One region of the Oceanicoccus sp. KOV_DT_Chl genome, then DNA from elsewhere that is predicted to be linked to it. Evidence: riboswitches for the same ligand, from Rfam matches in the RefSeq annotation. Region 1 holds a riboswitch; the other holds the start of a gene.
What was found. Region 1 has a riboswitch for cyclic di-GMP ahead of UNITIG_RS23535 (VPLPA-CTERM sorting domain-containing protein). Riboswitches for the same ligand answer to the same signal wherever they lie in the genome.
Positions count from the first base shown of each region.

Region 2: another riboswitch for cyclic di-GMP. It lies ahead of UNITIG_RS12690 (VPLPA-CTERM sorting domain-containing protein); the one in region 1 lies ahead of UNITIG_RS23535 (VPLPA-CTERM sorting domain-containing protein).

Region 1 covers NZ_FQLF01000002.1:1,242,753-1,247,192, reverse strand. The annotation lists partial or broken gene lpxL (LpxL/LpxP family Kdo(2)-lipid IV(A) lauroyl/palmitoleoyl acyltransferase) at 1-427, shown strand, start outside; gene UNITIG_RS09575 (FMN-binding glutamate synthase family protein) at 650-2,125, shown strand; gene UNITIG_RS25545 (hypothetical protein) at 2,321-2,416, shown strand; cyclic di-GMP riboswitch class I at 2,575-2,656, shown strand; gene UNITIG_RS23535 (VPLPA-CTERM sorting domain-containing protein) at 2,814-3,641, shown strand; gene UNITIG_RS09565 (hypothetical protein) at 3,745-4,080, shown strand; gene UNITIG_RS09560 (hypothetical protein) at 4,068-4,440, shown strand, end outside.
Region 2 covers NZ_FQLF01000002.1:1,877,559-1,881,998, forward strand. The annotation lists gene UNITIG_RS12680 (hypothetical protein) at 1-432, shown strand, start outside; gene UNITIG_RS12685 (GGDEF domain-containing protein) at 441-1,190, shown strand; cyclic di-GMP riboswitch class I at 1,829-1,968, shown strand; gene UNITIG_RS12690 (VPLPA-CTERM sorting domain-containing protein) at 1,998-2,579, shown strand; gene UNITIG_RS12695 (sulfotransferase) at 2,844-4,397, shown strand; gene UNITIG_RS12700 (sulfotransferase) at 4,403-4,440, shown strand, end outside.

The sequences.
Region 1 (4,440 bases):
TAATTTATTTATGACCCGCAGTCGTGAAAGTTTTATGGATGATTGTATATCGCATAAAGATGTGCGCAGCATGATGCGCTCCTTAAGAAAAGGGCGGGTGCTGTGGTATGCACCGGATCAGGATTACGGTCCGCAGGATAGTGTGTTTGTGCCCTTTTTTAATATTCCAACGGCGACTATTACCGCGACATCCCGAATTTCGGCGATGGCGAAAGCGGCAGTTATTCCTATTTCATTTGTCCGTGATAGTGGACGTTATAAGGTCACGGTTTATGAGCCGCTGGATATTCCCAGTGGTGATGACGTGCAAGATGCTACACAATTTAATGAATGGGTAGAAAGTATTGCCAAACAGTATCCAGAGCAATACCTGTGGCTACATAAACGTTTTAAAACTCGACCGGAAGGCGAAGCCAAATTGTATTAATTAGCCTCTGCTGCCCTCATTACAATAAAGCAGCAATGGTTGAAATTTAGATGCGCAGGCTTAAAAGAATAATCGCTTTACTCCTACTGGTGATTCTTTTTGTCGCCGGGTTGTATGCCTATTATTTATACGTGCCGGCAGTAACAAAGTCTGGCAACCTAATAATTAATTTCAGGACAGAACTATGAGTGATGTACATCAGTTTGCCCAGTCAGTCATTGAGTGGGGGCGTTGATTTTTTTTCTGATCTTTGTTCTTAGCTTGCTTGCTATTGCTGTTATCTACTTTATTGACGTTACCCAAACCACCCAAACTATCCGTCGAAATTATCCGGTAGTTGGGCGTTTTCGCTATTTCTTTGAGCATATGGGCGAATTTTTTCGCCAGTATTTTTTTGCGATGGATCGCGAAGAGCTGCCTTTTAATCGAGCAGAGCGATCCTGGGTTTATCGTGCGGCAAAGAACGTAGACACCACCATAGCTTTTGGTTCTACTCGCCCCTTGAATCAAAAAGGTGAGGCGATATTTTTGAATAGTCCTTTTCCCGCCTTATCAAAAGATGTGGCCAAGCCGCGTTCTATTACTATTGGTGAAGGCTACTGCGAGCAGCCCTATAGTACGCATTCCATTATTAATGTTTCGGCAATGAGTTTTGGTGCGATATCGCAACCAGCAGTTATAGCCCTATCAAAGGGCGCAAAAGCGGCAGGGATTTGGCTCAATACTGGTGAAGGGGGTTTATCGTCATACCACCTTGAAGGTGGTTGCGATATCGTCTATCAAATTGGCACAGCCAAATACGGGGTGCGCGATGCGGACGGTAATCTCAGTGACGAAAAATTAAAAGCAATAGCCAGTCACGAACAAGTACGTATGTTCGAAATAAAAATGAGCCAGGGGGCGAAGCCGGGCAAAGGCGGTATCTTGCCCGGTGCTAAAGTGACAGAGGAAGTTGCACTTATTCGAGGTATTGCTGTTGGCCATGATTCAATAAGCCCCAATGGCCACGAAGATATTCGTTCCGTTGCCGATCTTTTGGATATGATCGAGAGAGTGCGTAAGGTAACGGGTAAACCGGTAGGTTTCAAAATGGTGGTAGGAGGCATTGAGTTTTTTCAGGATTTGTTTACCGAGATTCATCGTCGCGGTATTGCCAGTGCGCCAGACTTTATAACTTTGGACAGTGCTGATGGTGGCACCGGAGCCGCACCGCAGGCGTTAATGGATTACGTGGGTATGCCATTGAGTGAAAGTTTGCCATTGGTGGTGAATGCATTGCTGAGTTTTGGGTTGCGCGATCGTATTCGCGTTATTGCTGCCGGAAAACTCATTACACCAGGTAAAGTGGCGTTGGCGTTAGCTGTGGGAGCAGATTTTGTAACCACAGCGCGTGGCTTTATGTTTGCGCTAGGCTGTATTCAGGCATTGCAATGCAATAAAAATACTTGTCCTACGGGTATCACCACCCACGATGCTGATTTGCAGCGCGGGTTAGTACCGGCAGATAAAGCATTGCGGGTTGAGCGTTACGCGCAAAAAATTGTTTATGACGTGGGTATGATTGCACATTCCTGCGGGGTATCTGAGCCGAGAAACCTGAAACGTAGCCATGTGCGTATTATCGAATACAGCGGTCACACAATTCCGTTGCTTGACATACATCCAGAGCCAGCGGTGAAAGATGAGTATAATTCTTAGTAAGACCTTCGTTATATTAATAAAGGTGAACAGGATTCATTTGTCGCCGAGTGGATTCATAAATAACCAGAGGCTATAAAATTTATTTAATCTCTGTAGTGTATACGTTAATTAGACAATATTTTTTATTCCTACATATATCCTCTTCTGATCTTTCGCTGGAAATTATGATTTTCAGTTCGAAATTTTTCCCGAATTAAAAATTACATTTGTATGGCACCTGTATTACATATATTTCAGTTCAGTGAAATTACTGTGAAACTTCTTGGATTTAATAACTTGTACACATAATTGTAACTTCCTCAATTTAGTCTCTCCACGTCGCCAAGGATTGGTGTTTGTGCTGCTTGTCCGTGATTCATAAAGGATTCATAAAATCAGCACAAAAAATCAATAAAAGCTTGTTAAAAAATAGGTGCAATTGAGGCTATAGGGACATAGCTTCGGTTCGCTGAGATAGCCAACCCTGTCGCGAGGCAGGTTCGGAAAGCCTAGGGTCTTCATAATAAAAAAGACAGCCGGGTTGCGATAGTAAGGGGCTGGAGAGCTTGTTGTTTAGATATTTTCAAGCCCCACAGTATCCGATTTATGATTTTTATAATCGGTAAATAAATCGAAATTAGGTGTTCCCCCTCGAGAAAGTGGGAGTTACCTGCTGAACTATTAACTAGGACTCTTGGAGAAAAAAATGAAGAAATTATTTGCTTTATCAATGGCTATTGCAGCGGCTAGTAGTGGTGCAAATGCTGCTTTGCAGTTGGGCAGTACTTCTAATAACGAAGCTGGTGAGCTGTTTATCACCATGTGGAACAATGATAATCAAACCTCCTTTGTGCAGGACTTGAACCTGTATGTTTCTGATCTGCTGTACGGCACAGGTGTTATCAGTGATGGACAGACTCTTTCTATTAACCAGACGGCGCTGGATGCGCTAGGAGCTGGTGATATTAAGTGGACAATCAACGGAGCTAACACTGATAAAACAACCAATGAATTTGATCGTGATCTGTTTCCCGCTAATCAGTGGCGTAATAATGCTGGATTATTGTTGACTGCCAACCGGGAAATTACTGCTACAGATGAGGGTCAGATAAATACTAATATTGACAATGCATATCAATCGTTGCAAACCAAACTTAATGCTTCAGATAATTCTATTACTGATGTGTATCAGTTAACAGGTATTGATTTTTTTGGTGAAGCTTCCTGGGGTGAAGGTATGTACGCAATGGCCAACACTTTCAATTTTGACACGGCGGCTGGTGTGAACGATGGCACTATGGATTTTTATGGGCTGCAGTTGTTTGATGATAGGTACGATATGGTTGGTGATGGCACCGGATTTGGTGATGATCTTTGGCATGTTGTCAATTTTGGTTCATGGACTCTGGCTGGTAATGAATTGACCTATAACGCACCTGTAGCGGCCGTTCCTGTTCCTGCTGCGGCTTGGTTGTTCGGTTCTGCGTTATTAGGCCTGGCTGGTATCGGACGCAAGCGCAAAACTCACTCTTAATTTTAATTTCCCGCTTCATTGCTTATCTCACTTTGCTGTGAGCGGGAAAGTTACGCTTAAAAAACACAAGTTCCGTTTTTAAATACATGTTGAGGATAAAGAAATGAAAATTAAATTGTTAACAGCTGCTGTGGCAGCGATTGCAACTAGCCAGGTATTCGCCTTGGCACCTACTGCTTCATATGATCTGGAGGTACGCGTGTCTGGTGCGACTGCGGTTGATAACCAGTTTCAGGCTTATGTAGAAGAGTTGTGTGATCCAGCTACTCTGGATTCATTTTATCAACCATCTGATGTGGCTCGCGGTTTTGGTTGTACCGTACCTGGTGGCAGTGTTGCCGGTATTGCTACTGATCTGGATGTATTGTTCATGAAAAACTCCAGTGGTTCCTCTGCCGGCGTTGCCCCGTTGCCAATAAAACCAGCGTGCCATTTTTAGATCTGTCTACCTGTGTTGTAGGTACAGTTAATGGTGGTACTTACGATTGTACTAATGCCAATGTGAATCTGCAGGCTCAAATTGGTGTTTCCGATGTTGAACCTGAGCTGTTTAAAATTGCGGCTAACGGTTCAAGAAGTTTTGATGGCACGCAATTGACAGTTAATACCGTTAATGCCCAGACCTTTGGTGTAGTGGCATCAATAGGGTTGCGTAACGCTCTGCAGCAAGCTCAGGGACTGACTATTGGCTCTGATGATGTTGCCAATATGCCAACTTTATCTTCAGATATTATTGCTAACTTGTTCGCGGGTAAAATTTCCAGTTGGGACACGCTGGTAGGTAATACGGGTGTGGGAA
Region 2 (4,440 bases), 630 kb from region 1:
GTAGTAGAAAAAAAATCGTCAAAAGAAACCTCAGCAGAAAAAATTAATGATGGATTAGACCTTGCTGATCAGGTGGTAGCACCTCGCGCTGAAATTAATGCCGACGCAATGGGTGAAGAGCCTGCGTTTTCCCGATTAAATCAAGCAATATGCGAAGTATTGGATGAACTTCTCCAGCAAATAGAAGCGCCGCCAATGGCCAAGGAGAATTATCAAGCCGCCAAAAGACAAATTGAGAAAGGTTTAAATTGGTATGAATTGGTTCCTACTTTAGAAGACATTAGTATCGTTGTTGTATCGGCCTTTCATAATAATCAAAAAGATTTTGAAACATTCTTAAACCAGTTAAATGATCGCTTGTCGCAAGCATTTGAATTTATTAGTGCCTCGGGCAATTACAGGGGGAGGGATTTAATGCCGGCCGCGAGCTAAATGAATCTATGCGCGAGCAATTTAGCGCTATTCAGCAGAGTGTAGAAGCCGCCACCGAACTTGATCAACTGAAATCGGCAGTGAGTACGCGTTTAGAACAAGTCGTCGCGTTGATGGATAAACACCAATCCGGCGAGGTGTTGCGCGAACAGAGTCTTTCTGAACAATTGGATGCCTTGGTTGCCCGAGTCAAAAATATGGAAGCTGATTCTGCCCAGGCTGAGGAGCGAATAGAAGAGCAGCGTCAAAAAGCACTGCGGGATGTGTTGACCCAACTGCCCAATCGGGAAGCGTATAACCAACGTTTGGAGCAGGAGTGCGAGCGTTGGCAGCGTTATGATCGACCCTTAACCATGGCAGTTTGCGATGTAGATCATTTTAAACGAGTCAATGATACCTACGGTCATTTGGCAGGTGATAAGGTGTTACGCATTATTGCTAAAACTTTACGTAAGCGCTTACGTAAAACAGATTTTATCGCCCGTTTTGGTGGTGAGGAGTTTGTCGTACTGATGCCAGAAACCGAGCAAGCGTCTGCGCTCAAGGTGGTCGAGGGCGTCAGGGAGGCTATTGCCAGTTGCCCTTTTCATTTCAAAGAAAAACCAGTGACCATTACCATGTCTTTTGGCGTTTCAACCTTTAGTGGTGAAGATAATGGCGAGGCGGTCTTCGCGCGCTGTGATAAGGCGTTATATCAGGCCAAGGAGCAGGGGCGTAATCAGAGCGTGGTGGCCGGACAGCCAGTGATCGAATTGTAATAGTTCATCATTTCAGGCGTTCTCATCGGCTTAAGTCGCCGTTAGATAAAAGCCAAGCTTTAAAATTGATTGCTCACAGTGCAGCCCGGGGCCCACAATATATAGTGGTTAGTTAGTAATTCGATACAATATAAAGCTCGTCGAAAATGAGTGCACCATAAAAAGGCGCCAAGTGTCTCAAAATAAAATAATGTGACGGGAAAATTTACATCTTGGGCGATTGAACAGAGGTCTTGTAGCTTAGGAAGATGGTTTGTGTCTGTGGAGGGTAATAGTGGGCAGCAATGTGAGTCTAGTGTCTCATTTTGTTCCTCGGCTGTAGGGTGTAATCATGAAAATCACTGCTATTCATCACCCGTACCCGCCAGCTGGATCAGTTAGCCTGTTTAAGGCGACGGATTATTTTACACAACGCAACTAATGGCTTGTAGTTTGTGCGACCTGAAGATGAGACAGCTGCCTAAGTTATTGATTACTAATGTCTAATAGTTTGTTGGCATCAATATTGGATAGTGTACGAGGCAATAATGATTTAGTAGCGGTTTTTTGACACTCATGCCAGTAGCTGCATTCATTGGCTGAGTAACAAAATTATTAAATCATTAATAAACGTTTGAAACTTCTTAAATAACAATAAGGAAGGCAAGCGCCAAACCCATCGTGAGGTGGGGACGGAAAGCCTACGGGTCTTTCGAGTAATGTTAAACAGGGATGACAGTGTTCTGCTGCTATTGAACACTACAAGGAATTTACTCATAAAGACGGCCGGGTTGTTACCCTTCTTCGAGAAACCTCGAGGAATATAAAATGAAAAAATTAAATACTGTTCTTGCTGCTACTGCTTTGGCTCTTGTAGCTGCTCAATCTCAAGCTGCTTTGTTTGACGTATCTGTGGCTATTTCTGGTACTACTAGCGGTGCTGCCATTGGTGGTGCAACTGGTTCAACTACTGGCTCTGGTTCAGGTACTTTAGATACCGGCACTGGCGTGATTAGCTTTTCATCCGTCTCTAATGCCACAACTCCTGTGACAAATGCTTTTGTATACGGTGTTGCTACTGTTGATACTATCGGATTGAGTTCAAGTACAACTGCTACCGACTGTGTTGAAAATGGTGGTCTTTTACCGACATGCCCTAATGTACCACTAAATGTTAGTGGCCCAATTGGTAACCTTAGTGAAGTATACGGTGGTTCAGCTACTGGTACTGGCGATATCTTTACTCTGGTAGCTGTTGGTGACCAAGGTTCAGGTATTACTTCTAACAACTCTTACACCTTTACTATTGGTGCCGAGCAGGTTTCTGAAGTGCCAGTACCTGCAGCTGCTTGGTTGTTTGGTTCTGCAATCGTAGGCTTGGCTGGTATCGGTCGTAAGCGTAAGGCTTAATAGCTTTGTTAGCTAAATAACAGGTGTCTGGATTTATTTTCCATAACCTGTGAAAAAACCCTGCTAGAAATAGCAGGGTTTTTTTTTGCAAATGATAATTAAAGCTGACATGTTAAATATTAACTGGGCTAAAGATAATTAGTTGAATTATTGCAGAAGTGGAAGGTATTTGCGGTGGCGTAAGTTAAATGAATATAGTTACTATATAGCTTGTATATAATAAGTCACATAGTAGTGTCGCTCTCAGTGTAGTTGTTATTGTTGATGAAAATTAAAAAAAATAAAATTAAAAAAATACAGAATAAACGAGTTGTATTTAAGCCGGCGCCTAATCAACAAGCAGTACAGGTTATCTACGCGGAAGCGTTACAGTATGTTTTTGATACATCATCAAAAACCAGTGATTGGAATCTTGTTGAATTTCAGGCTCTACAGCTTGCTGAACAACTGCCTAAAGAAAATATAATCCAGCTAATTTTAATTGAGGCGTATTGTAATAGTTTTCGGTTTGATAAGGCTGAAAAGCTGATAGATCCTTTGCTTAAATTAGCCCGGCTGGATACTGACTCCGCTGTCGTCATTGCCAAGTATTATCGGGCCAGCAATCAGCCAGAGAAAGCGATTGATGTATTAGAAAAAGGTATTGTCCGCAGGCCTGATAGTGTTAGATTGTTAGATGCGCTGGGGTCCTGTTATAACTTGATGGGGAAAAAAGAGCGCGCTTTAGAAGTCTACAATAAAGTTACCAAAATAGATTCGGCATTTAGTCAGTCGTATTGGCATCGGGCGCACATTCAAAAGAACAGTTTTCCCCAGCGTGACCTGGATAGTATTAAAAAACTATTGGAAAGTAAGTCTTTAACAGAAATAGACAGGGCTAGACTTTATTTTGCGCTGGCTTGGGGTTATAGCAATGAGCCAGAACAACATTTTAATGAATTACATAAAGCGAATAAGATCATAAGTGCTTTGCGTCCTTGGTCTATTGATGCCGAGCGTATAAAGTCTGAGAAAGTTAGGCAGTTTGTCACGAGAGATATGTTAGAGGCGTGCAAAGGCTCCGGGTATTCTGATAAAGCGCCAATAATTATCGCATCAATACCTCGTTCTGGCACTACGCTTCTGGAACAAATTTTGGGTGCCCATACTGCGACTTATGCCATCGGTGAGTCACAGCCTTTTTACCAGGCAATTAACGATACAGCATTTGAATTTAGAGCAAATGAAAATTATTGGGGTTGGTGTCAGCCACAGGAATTTAACAAGTACTTTCCTGCACTCTATAAATCTTATTGTAATCATGGGTTCGTGCAAAAATCGGGGGATAAAAAGCCAGTAGATAAGTCGATGAATATGATGCATTACCTGGGTATATATTTAGCAGTTTTTCCTGATGCTAAAGTAATTCAGTTAATGCGAGATCCAATGGATGCGTGTTTGTCTGCATATCAACTTTATTTTCCTAATGGAAATGAGTACACATTTTGTCAAAAGTCATTTATTCAATACTATAAATTATTTGAAGAAGTAATGGCTTACTGGAAAGATTTATTTCCGGAAAATATTTTATTGGTTGATTATGAATCTATCGTCGAAGACCCTCGTGGTATGACAGAGAGAATATTGGGTTTTTGTGGGCTTGAATGGGAAGAGAATTGCCTGAATTATCATAGTACCGAGCAAATAATTAGGACTGCTAGTCATATGCAAGTAAAACAACCCGTTTATAAATCGGCTGTGGCTAGATGGAAAAAATATGCGCCATATCTTCAAGAGGCTCTGGAAGAGCTAAATACTCCGCTAATACCTGAAGGGTAAGACTTTTGAAAAAGAAAAAGAAAAGCGCCAAGAGCAATCCCAA